Desulfofalx alkaliphila DSM 12257: one gene and its partner. The protein of the gene in region 1 interacts with the protein of each later gene in a pairwise test. Links are inferred from orthologs where the notes say so. Each region holds a gene or a part of one and is shown on either strand. Other genes may lie near its edges.

Region 1 (8,499 bases):
AACAACAAAGCAGTTATTTGCGGAACTGGAAAAAAGAAGAAAGTAGTAAGGGAGAGCCCCATTGGCTCTCCCTTAAACACTTTATTAATCGGCCGCCCTGGCCGGTTTGTCTAACCCCTTTTCTTACCAGGTGGTAAACTTTAATTTAATAACTATTCTATTTTCATCGGTCTCATGGATGACGTCTGTGACTGCAAAGACTTCGCTTTCAATTACCACCTTTTCACCTATACGAGGTACGGCGTTGTAATCAATTTGCCTAGACTTGATTACCTTTTCTTGTCCATCTTCCGGGAAGTGGGTCCATAAACTGTACCTTGGCATTGATATACCCCCTATGGCTTTTAGATTATTATAGCAAAGCCTGTTAGATTTGGTAAGCCCGGACCTTATTTCTAGACTAGTCAAAATATACTGATAAATTATTTTGCTTCCATATCTTTGTTAATCAAGGGCCGGTTTTATGTTATAATACACAGCAGTGTAAGGTGTTGGAGGTTAAAAATGGAGCATATATTAGAAAACTTAAATGAGGCACAACGACAGGCTGTTCAGCAAACTGAAGGGCCTGTTTTAGTACTGGCCGGTGCAGGCAGCGGCAAAACCAGGGTGCTGACTCACCGGATAGCTTATCTCTTAAAAGAGGGGGTTGCCCCCTGGAACATCTTGGCCATTACTTTTACCAATAAGGCTGCACGGGAAATGAGAGATAGGGTGGAACAAATGGTTTCTGCAAGCCAAGCCAGGGAACTGTGGGTGAGTACCTTTCACTCCGCCTGTTTGCGCATATTGCGCCGGGAAATTCAAGCGCTTGGTTATGACAGAAACTTTGTTATCTATGATGATGCAGACCAGCAAACGGTAATAAAAGAGTGTTTAAAGGAACTAAACATAGACGATAAGCGTTTTTCAGCCCGGTCAATTTCCGCTGCCATATCTGCCGCTAAAAACAAACTGATGGAGGCCGACCGCTATCTAGAGCAGGCAGAGGACTTTTACACCCAAACGGTGGCCAGGGTTTACCAATTATATCAACAAAACTTGCTGATAAACAACGCTGTGGATTTTGATGACCTGCTTTTACTCACTGTGAAGCTCTTTGAGCAGCACAGCCATGTGCTCACCTACTACCAGGACCGCTTTAAGTACATATTGGTGGATGAATATCAAGATACCAACCAGGTGCAATATGTGCTGGTAAATATGTTGGCCCAGCGCCACCGAAACCTTTGTGTGGTGGGGGATCCCAACCAGTCAATTTACCGCTGGCGGGGTGCGGATATAGAAAACATACTGAACTTTGAGCGGGATTATAAAGAGGCGAGGGTTATAAAGTTAGAGCAAAACTACCGCAGCACCCAAACAATACTGGAGGCAGCCAACGCAGTGATTGCCCACAATGCCAGCAGTAAAAAATTAAAACTGTGGACAGCCTTGGGCGAAGGCGAGCCCATAGTATTTAAATACTGTCAAGATGAGCGCGATGAGGGTTACTATCTCAGCCGCACTATCCGCCGCCTGGTGAGTGAAGAGGGTTACCGCTACAGTGATTTTGCCGTGCTATATCGCACCCATGCCCAATCAAGGGCCATTGAGGAAAGACTGATGACAGCCAATATTCCCTACAATATTGTGGGGGGGCTAAAGTTCTATGACCGAAAAGAAATCAAAGATTTGCTGGCCTATTTACGCCTGCTGGTTAACCCCCGGGATGCGGTGGCCTTTCAAAGAATAATTAATGTGCCCAAGCGGGGCATTGGCCCTGCCTCTGTTGCCAAGATGCAGAATTGGGCAGCGGAAAATAAGGTTGGCTTGGTGGATGCCTTGGCCAATGCCGCTGTGATACCGGGCTTAACTGCTAAAGTACGGGCTGCGGCGGCAGAGCTGGCTGATATGTTTGGGCAATTGAAGGAGCAAGAAGGCTATTTAAGCGTAACTGACTTGGTGGAGCAGGTGCTGGAGCGGAGCGGCTACCTAAACGAGCTAAAAAAGGAAGATACGGTGGAGTCCCGTACCAGAATAGAAAACCTGCAGGAGTTCTACACTGTGACCAAAGAGTATGACCTTAATAATGAAGAAGGGTCCCTGGAAGATTTTTTGGCCAATATTTCACTGGTTACCGATTTAGACAGCTACCAGGGGGATGCCAATGCCGTTTCTTTGATGTCCCTGCACATGGCCAAGGGCTTGGAGTTTCCGGTGGTGTTTTTAACCGGCATGGAGGAAGGTATATTCCCCCACCTGCGCTCCTTGGATGAGCCGGAGGAAATGGAGGAGGAACGGCGAATTTGTTATGTGGGCATTACCCGGGCCCGGCGGCTCTTATATCTCACCTACTGCTGGAGCCGTACTCTGTACGGGCGCACCCAAAACAACCTGCCTTCCAGGTTTATTGAGGAAATACCCGATGAACTGATCAGCCGGGATGTGCTGCACCAATCCGGTAGCAATAACAGCATCAGGACTTCACCGGCCGGCGCTTCAAAGGAAGTAGGCACCTTTCTTTTAGGTGACAATGTGGTGCACCGCAAGTGGGGTGAAGGTGTTGTGGTGGCTGTAAAGGGTGAAGGGAAGGATGCCGAAATTAAGGTGGCTTTTCCTGAACAGGGCATCAAAACCTTAATTGCCCAATACGCTCCTTTAGAAAAGGTAACAAAGTAAAGGCTCAGTACGCCTTCCTGGCCAATTAACCGCCGGCTAAGGTCTGCTGCTGCCCTGACGGGGGAATAATGTTACTGGGGGTATGGGATGACTCGATTAATCTTGGCAGCGATACTTACTGCATTAATCCATTTGATAAATACCTTGATTTATTCTGTGCGGCCGGCTGGGGTGCATACCAAGCGCTTGGCCATTGCCTACTCGCTTTTTAATGTGATTTTTTTATTTGCCAGCACCGCCAACATGGTGTTGGCACCTTTGCTGTCTTCCATTGTTGAGCACGGTATTCAGCGGGCATCGGCAGCCAGCCCCGGTGTGGATATTTCAGGGATAGTGAACACCGCCCTTTACCAACAGGAATTGGCGGCCCTTAACCAGGACATCCGGCTGGTTATTTTGGCTGCCACGGCGGGAACCCTGGTGGGAATTATATTCATTCCTACCTTTGTGAGGGTATTTGTGCGTGGAATAATGCTTTTTGATGAAATAAAATCGGTGCCCAAAATGCTGCTGATGCTACTGTTTAGCCCCCGGCGAATTATTAGTTTACTGCGCTCCTTTGAATTGCCCGGTAAAGATATGGTCCGGCGGGCAAGGGCAAAGAAGGCTAATCTGCCTAAGACCTTTTTGTGGATGAATTTTTTTGCCAATGCCATCTTTACCACCAGTGTGCTGTCAGCCATGTATGCCGGTGCCTTGTTTCCGGAGTTCAGGGCCACTTCGGTGGTGCTGTCCGGGGTGGTTAACGGATTTGCTACCCTGATGTTTGTAATGGTGGTGGACCCCACCGCGGCAATGATTACCGACCAGGCCTTGCGCGGTGAAAGGGACGAATATGACGTTAAGCAAATGTCTTTTTACCTGGCCCTGACCAGGTTGGGGGGCACAGTGCTGGCCCAGGCTATTTTTGTTCCGGCGGCACTGCTCATTCAGTATGTAGCCATGTTCATTGCCCACCCGCCCTTTTAGAATTGTGGAATTAGAAATTTAATATCGGGAGCGTTTGTTATGTCCAGTATTGAAAAGGCCCGGGCAGAGCTTGACAGTCTGCGCCGGGAGATTGAAGAACATGATTACCGGTACTATGTTTTAGATGACCCGGTGATTGATGACAGCCAGTATGACCAATTGATGAAACGCTTGCTGCAGTTGGAAAAGGAATATCCCCAATTGGTGACACCGGATTCCCCGTCCCAAAGGGTGGGCGGACAGGTGCAGGAGGGCTTTAAGCCCGTTAGGCACCTGGCGCCCATGCTCAGTTTAGGCAACTCCTTTGATGAAGGTGAACTGCGGGATTTTGATCGCCGGGTGCGTGCTGCCCTGGCCGGTCAATCGGTGGAGTATGTGGTGGAACTGAAAATAGACGGCCTGGCCATATCTTTGGTTTATGAAAAGGGTATTTTTGTGCGCGGGGCCACCAGGGGAAACGGTGAAATGGGGGAAGATATTACCCAAAATTTAAAAACGGTGGGCAGTATTCCCTTGCGCTTGCGCCGGCCGGTGGACAGGCTGGAGGTGCGGGGCGAAGCCTATATGCCCAAGGATGCCTTTGCCGACTTGAACGCCCGGCGGGAGGAAAGGGGTGAACCCCTCTTTGCCAACCCCCGCAACGCAGCTGCGGGAAGCCTGCGCCAATTGGATCCCGGCATCACTGCCCAGCGCCGGATAAGCACCTTTATCTATGCCATCGGCCATGTGGAGGGCCAGGCGCTGCCTAATCATTACGCCGGTTTACAGTGGTTAAAGGAACTGGGCTTCCGCACCAATCCTGAGGTGCAGGTTTTCGACCACATATCCAAGGTGATAGAGTATGTCAATAGCTGGCAGCAAAGGCGTTTTGATCTGCCCTATGCCATAGACGGTTTGGTCATTAAGGTAAACTCAATAGAGCAACAAGAGGCCTTGGGTTTCACTGCCAAAAGCCCCCGTTGGGCCATTGCCTATAAGTTTCCGGCAGAAAAGGCCATAACCCGGGTGGAGGATATTAAACTTACCGTGGGTCGCACCGGTGTGCTCACCCCCACTGCCTTTCTTACACCGGTTGCGGTGGCGGGCAGCACCGTGAGCAGGGCGGTGCTGCATAATGAAGATATTATTAAAAAGAAGGATATCAGAATTGGCGACACGGTGGTGGTGCATAAGGCCGGGGATGTTATTCCGGAAATTGTGGAAGTATTGGTGGATAAAAGAAGGGGCCAGGAGAGAGAATTCATCTATCCGGACCATTGCCCCGAGTGCGGCACCCAGCTTGTGAGAGCGGCGGGGGAAGTGGCCCACCGCTGCCCCAACACCCAATGCCCTGCCAGAAACAGGGAAGGCATCTTTCACTTTGTATCCCGGGGGGCAATGGATATTGAAGGCCTTGGGCCGGCAGTGGTTACCCAATTGCTGCGGGAAGGTTTAATTTCCGATGCGGCAGATCTGTATAGCCTCAAATTTGAGGATTTAATTGAGTTGGAGCGTTTTGGTGAAAAATCCGCACAGAATTTATTGAATGCCATAGAAGACAGCAAGGAGCGCCCCTTAAGCCGGCTGATTTTTGCCCTGGGAATTCGCCATGTGGGACAAACCGCCGCCAAAAAGCTGGCAGAGCACTTTGGTAGCCTGGATGGGTTGGCCCGGGCCACCGAGGAAGAATTGCTGGCGGTTTATGAGGTGGGGCCCAAAATGGCTGAAAGTATTGTCAAATGGTTTGCCCAAGAAAACAACATAAAGTTGCTAAATAAATTAATTTTTGCAGGAGTTAACACCGCCCATGAAGAAACTTCAAAGACGTCCGATGAGAGCCTGGCAGGAAAAACCTTTGTATTAACGGGAACGCTGGCCGATTTTACCCGCCGGCAGGCTAAAGCTGCCATCGAGGCCCGGGGCGGCAAAGTTACTTCCAGTGTCAGCAAAAAAACCGACTTTGTGGTTGTGGGTGAGAATCCGGGGTCAAAATATGAAAAGGCCCAAAGCTTGGGCATAGAAATTTTAACTGAAGAAAAATTTAAGAAACTGGTAAACTAAACTTATTTTTAAATCATAAAGGAGGCGTTTAAAATTAGTAAACATGTATCAATAATGGTTTTTGGCGGCGACATACCCACCTTTACCGGCGGTTGAGGCCCAAGACCGGGAGCCGGTTGCGGTTCCGACAGGAGTGCAAGGGAAGAATTTGAAGAATTTGCTTCACAAATGCAAACCAAATATGGCGAAGGAATATCGGTGGGCTTTGTGGACTTGATGAAAGATGACCTGTCGCCATATCCTGAAGTTAAGAAACTGATGGGCAGATTCCACCCGCCGCTGATTGTAATTGACGGAGAGCCCCGCTTCCACGGTGGCCTATCGGTGGAAATGATTTCAGAAGCAGTGGACGAAATCAAGAACAGCAAAGAAAACTAGCAATATAACCCCCGTTTAGGGGGTTATCTGCTTTAATTGTCATAACTTGCACATAAAAGAAAATCTTTGATATAATGTTTGCAGTTTCTAAGCCTTGACAGGCTTAGTCTTTGTATTCGGAAGGAAGGTGTTAGGCTTGATTGGCAATAAAGAATTGGAGCAGATGGCTTTAATGAGCAGGTTAGAGCTAAAGGAAGAGGAAAAGGAACTGTACACCAAACAGCTGAATGATATACTGGAAGAGGCCAAAGTGCTGCAGGAACCGGATACTGATGAAGTGCAGCCCACTGTCTATGTACTGCCGATTAATAACGTGTTTAGGGAAGATGTGGTGGGCGAACACCTTGCCAATGAAAAGGTGCTGGCCAATGCCCCTGAGTCGGAAGGGAACTTCATTAAGGTACCCAAGATAATTTAATTTACTACCGATGAGGAGGGGATTTTTTATGTCTTTACATGCCATGACAGTCCATCAACTGCATGAATTGTTGGTGAAGAGGGAAGTCAGTGCTGAGGAAATAACAAAGGCGGTATTTGAACGTATTGATCAAGTGGAAAATAAGGTAAAAGCCTATATCACCTTAACCAAAGAAGAGGCCATAGAAAGGGCGCGGCAGGTAGACAGGCGCATGGCAGCCGGCGAAAAGGTATCCCCCCTGGCCGGCATACCCATTGCCGTTAAAGATAACATTTGTACAAAAGATGTGCCCACTACCTGTGCTTCAAAGATGTTGGAGAACTTTGTGCCCCCATACAATGCCACTGTGATGGAAAAACTCAATGCCATTGGCGCGGTGACGGTTGGCAAAACCAACCTGGATGAGTTTGCCATTGGTTCATCCACTGAAAATTCAGCATTTCAGGCTACATATAACCCCTGGGATTTGGAGCGGGTGCCCGGCGGCTCCAGCGGTGGCTCCGCAGCTGCGGTGGCAGCAGACCAGTGCATAGCGGCCCTGGGTTCTGACACCGGCGGCTCAATTAGGCAGCCCGCTGCCCTATGCGGGGTGGTCGGTTTAAAACCCACCTACGGTGCGGTGTCCAGGTATGGTCTGGTGGCCTATGCTTCTTCCTTAGACCAAGTTGGCCCCATAACCAAAGACGTTACCGACTGTGCTTTAATGATGAATGCAATCTGCGGCTATGATCCTTTAGATTCCACCTCGGCCAAGGGTCAGCAGGCCGATTATACAAAATTCCTGCAGAGGGACATCCGGGGATTAAAAATCGGTGTGCCTAAGGAGTATATGGATGAGGGGCTGGCCCCGGAGATGCGGAGGGTGATAGAGGAGGCCATTATTACCTTTTCCAATGAAGGTGCGGTGGTGGAGGAAACCAGCCTACCCCATAGCCGCTATGCCTTGTCTGCATATCAAATAATTGCCTCTGCAGAGGCCAGTTCCAACTTAGCCCGCTACGACGGTGTGGCCTTCGGCTACCGCCAAGCCAATGCAGAGGATATTTTGGAAATGTTTATAAAAAGTCGCAGTGAGGCCCTTGGGGATGCGGTGAAAGGGGCAACCCTTCTTGGCACCTATGCCCTTTCTGCCGGCAATTATGACACCCATTATTTGAAGGCCCTAAAGGTTCGGACGCTGATAATCCAAGATTTCCAGAAAGCCTTGGATAAGTATGATGTTTTATTGTCGCCGGTAACCCCCACCCCTGCCTTTAAGTTCGGCGAAAAAACCGGCCACCCCATGGAAATGTGTTTGCAGCATAAATATACACTGCCGGTAAACTTGGCGGGTCTTCCTGCAGTATCAATCCCCGGTGGTTTTATAGGCGGACTGCCGGTGGGACTGCAATTGATAGGTAAGCACTTCAGTGAAGATACATTACTGCGGGCTGCCTATACCTTTGAACAAAATACCGATTTCCACCGTAAGCGTGCGGCTCTATAAGGGAGGTATGTGCAGTGGCTCAATGGGAAGCTGTTATAGGTTTAGAAGTGCACGTTGAATTGAAAACCAATACTAAGTTATTTTGTAATTCCTCCACGGAATTTGGCGGTGACCCCAACACCCATGTTTGTCCCATATGTCTCGGTATGCCCGGCACCATGCCGGTCTTAAATAAAAGGGTGGTGGAGTATGCCGTTAAGGCGGGTTTGGCCTTGAATTGCCGGATCAACCGCTATTCAACATTCGATCGCAAAAACTATTTTTACCCCGATGTGCCAAAAAACTGGCAGACCTCGCAGAATTACTTGCCGATAGCCAGCAAGGGCTATTTGGATATTGAAGTAAACGGCAGCTCAAAAAGGATAGGTATTCACCACCTGCATATGGAAGAGGATGCGGGTAAGCTGGTGCACCAGGGCACCATTATTAGCTCGCCTTACTCCCTTGTGGACTACAACCGGGCTGCCGTGCCCTTGATTGAAATTGTATCCGAGCCGGATATCCGCACACCGGAGGAGGCCAGGGCTTATCTGGAAAAGCTAAAGGC
Region 2 (3,252 bases), on another replicon or contig:
CCGGTGACTTGGGTGTTGTTGATGAAAAAGGTTATTTAAAAATAACCGGCAGATTAAAGGATATGATAATAAGGGGCGGTGAAAATATTTACCCCCGGGAAATAGAAGAGTTCTTGTACACCCACCCCAAGGTTAAAGAGGTACAGGTGGTTGGGGTGCCCAGCCAAAAATATGGCGAAGAGGTGCTTGCCTTTATCAAGGTGAAAGAGGGAACGGTATTGACCAAGGAAGAAATCCAAGAGTACTGCGTGGACAAAATTGCTCGCTATAAAATACCGCAATATGTGCTATTTGTTGATAGCTACCCTGTTACAGCCAGCGGTAAGGTGCAAAAGTATAAACTTAGAGAGCAGGCCATTGATATACTGGGATTAAAAGAAATCGCGGACATTGAAACTGCATAAGGTGTTTGGTAGGCTGTATAATATTGTGCACATTGACAAATTATGATAAAATGACCGAGGTAATTAATAATTTTTCTATCCCCAGTGCTTTTTTAGGAGGAACATATAGTGGAAGAACGTTACGATTTTAAAAGTATTGAGCAAAAGTGGCAGCAGACCTGGGAACAAAACCAAACCTACCAAGTGCCGGACTTTTCTGATCGTCCTAAATACTACTGTTTAGAAATGTTTCCTTATCCCTCGGGCAAGCTGCATATGGGTCATGTGCGCAATTACTCCATTGGTGACGTGGTGGCACGTTTTAAAACCATGCAAGGTTATAATGTGCTGCACCCCATGGGTTGGGATGCCTTTGGCCTGCCGGCGGAAAACGCTGCCATTAAACACGGCGTGCACCCGGCCAAGTGGACCTGGGAAAACATTGAAGCCATGAAGTCCCAGCTAAAACAGCTGGGACTTGGTTACGACTGGCAGCGGGAAGTGGCCACCTGCCACCCGGACTACTACCGCTGGACCCAATGGATATTTTTAAAACTATACGAACAGGGCAAGTGTTACAAAAAAACCTCCACCGTAAACTGGTGTTTGTCCTGTCAAACCGTACTGGCCAACGAACAGGTGGTGGAAGGCTCCTGCGAGCGCTGTGGTACCAATGTGGAACAGCGGGAGCTGGAGCAATGGTTTTTCAGAATTACAGATTACGCCCAGCCCTTGCTGGATGACATAAAATCCCTTTCCGGCTGGCCGGAAAAGGTGCGTATTATGCAGGAGAACTGGATTGGCCGCAGTGAAGGTGCTGAAATCATCTTTAAGGTAACCGGTTCTGAGGAGGAAATTCCGGTATTTACAACCAGGCCGGACACCGTTTTTGGTGTGACATATATGGTGCTGGCTCCGGAACATCCCCTGGTAGAAAAACTTACTGCCGGAACAGACTATGAAGAAGAGGTCAGTGCCTTTGTGCGTAAGGTGCGGGCCATGACAGTGCGGGAGCGCACCACCACAGTTGAAAAAGAAGGTGTTTTTACCGGTGCCTACTGCAAAAACCCCCTGAGCGGTGAAAGGGTTCCTATTCTTGTCGGTAACTATGTGCTGCTGGAGTACGGTACCGGAGCTGTAATGGGTGTGCCGGCCCACGACCAGCGGGACTTTGAGTTTGCCACTAAATATAAGTTGCCTATTATTCCGGTAATTAAGCCGGAGGGACAGGACAGCCTTGAGGAACTCACTGAGGCATATACAGGTCAAGGGGTGCTAATTAACTCCGGCCAATTTAACGGTATGCCCAACGAAAAGGCCAAAACTGAAATAACTAAGAAATTAGAAGAAATTAATCAGGGCAAGGCGGCGGTAAATTTCCGCTTGCGGGACTGGTTAATATCCCGCCAGCGCTACTGGGGTACGCCCATACCCATTATCTATTGCAAAAAGTGCGGCGTCTTGCCGGTGCCGGAGGATCAACTGCCGGTATTACTGCCTACCGATTTAGAATTTAAACCTTCGGGAAAATCACCCTTGGTGGATAGCCCGGAATTTGTTAATACCACCTGCCATAAATGTGGCGGTGAGGCCAAGCGGGAAACAGACACCATGGATACCTTTATTGACTCCAGCTGGTATTATTTGCGCTATACCAGCCCGAAGGACAATGATAAACCCTGGGACACTGCCAAAGCCAACAATTGGATGTCTGTGGACCAATATATTGGGGGCGTAGAGCACGCCATTTTGCATTTGCTGTACTCAAGATTTTTAACCAAGTTCTTTAACGATTTGGGCTTGGTAGAGGAGAAAGAGCCCTTTAAAAATTTGCTTACCCAGGGCATGGTGTTAAAGGATGGGGCTAAGATGTCCAAGTCTAAGGGCAACGTGGTCAGCCCCGAAGAAATTGTGGGTAAATACGGTGCCGATACCGCCCGCTTGTTTATCCTCTTTGCAGCCCCGCCCGAGCGGGATTTGGAGTGGAGCGACCGTACAGTGGAAGGTTGCAACCGGTTTTTAAACCGGGTGTGGCGATTATTCCACTCGCTCTTGGAAGAGATTAAGGATGCTCAACCGGTAAGGGGCGGAACTAAACTGGTTGGTGTCCACCAAGAAATGCGCCGCCTTACACACCAAAGTATTAAAAAAGTCACTGAGGATGTGGATACCAGGTTTAACTTTAACACCGCCATCAGTGCCGTAATGGAGCTGGTTAATGCCCTCTATACCTATCGTGATAAGGTGCCCGGTGCCGAAAGAAACAGCGCTGTGCTGAGGGAATCAATTGAAAGTATGGTCTTGCTGTTAGCACCCTTTGCACCCCATATTACAGAGGAGATGTGGCATAGACTGGGGTATAAGGAAAGTGTGCATTTGCAAAGCTGGCCCAAGTATGATGAGTCGGCCATAGTGGAAGAAGAAATAACCATTGTGGTGCAGCTAAACGGCAAAGTAAGGGACAGAATGACAGTACCTGCTAATACAGGCGCAGACCAAATGAAAGAATATGTACTGCAACAAGAACGGATACAACAGCTCATTGCCGATAAACAAATTGTAAAAGTTATTTCGGTACCCGGCAAATTGGTAAATATAGTTGTAAAATAACATATTTACGGCAGATTCTCTGTTTTCTCCTATAGAATTTTGTGTGCTGAATGATATGGGGTGAAGCAGGGAATCTTTTTCTGTTAGGGAGGGTTAGAATTGTGGACAGTGTTATTTTTGGTTACGTATTTATTTTCATAGCCCGGGTAATGGATATGTCGCTGGATGTTATCCGTATTTTGATGCTTACCAGGGATAAAAAATTACTGGCCGCTGCCATTGGCTTTGTAGAAATAATAATTTTTGTTGTGGCACTAAA

Evidence for each region. Proteins that work in one complex are often made in the same cells at the same time.
Region 2: the proteins of ligA (region 1) and leuS interact in binary tests that used the Escherichia coli proteins (3 or more experiments, as listed by UniProt). The link is inferred for Desulfofalx alkaliphila DSM 12257 from one-to-one orthologs.

What each region holds. Positions count from the first base shown.
Region 1 is NZ_JONT01000010.1:26,148-34,646, forward strand. Bases 3,179-6,169 are described here. They hold ligA (NAD-dependent DNA ligase LigA), read left to right. Parts: upstream 3,179-3,669; coding sequence 3,670-5,670; downstream 5,671-6,169. Other genes in these bases: BR02_RS0106855 (lipid II flippase Amj family protein), read left to right, coding at 3,179-3,630; BR02_RS0106865 (hypothetical protein), read left to right, coding at 5,839-6,048. Outside these bases: bifunctional phosphoribosyl-AMP cyclohydrolase/phosphoribosyl-ATP diphosphatase HisIE, read left to right, coding at 1-46; BR02_RS0106845 (hypothetical protein), read right to left, coding at 124-324; DNA helicase PcrA, read left to right, coding at 505-2,661; more of BR02_RS0106855, read left to right, coding at 2,749-3,178; Asp-tRNA(Asn)/Glu-tRNA(Gln) amidotransferase subunit GatC, read left to right, coding at 6,185-6,466; Asp-tRNA(Asn)/Glu-tRNA(Gln) amidotransferase subunit GatA, read left to right, coding at 6,495-7,952; Asp-tRNA(Asn)/Glu-tRNA(Gln) amidotransferase subunit GatB, read left to right, coding at 7,967-8,499. UniProt on the Escherichia coli protein: DNA ligase that catalyzes the formation of phosphodiester linkages between 5'-phosphoryl and 3'-hydroxyl groups in double-stranded DNA using NAD as a coenzyme and as the energy source for the reaction.
Region 2 is NZ_JONT01000001.1:120,609-123,860, forward strand. The notes cover bases 126-3,252. They hold leuS (leucine--tRNA ligase), read left to right. Parts: upstream 126-512; coding sequence 513-2,993; downstream 2,994-3,252. Other genes in these bases: BR02_RS0100615 (AMP-binding protein), read left to right, coding at 126-404; BR02_RS0100625 (DUF2179 domain-containing protein), read left to right, coding at 3,095-3,252. Also shown: more of BR02_RS0100615, read left to right, coding at 1-125.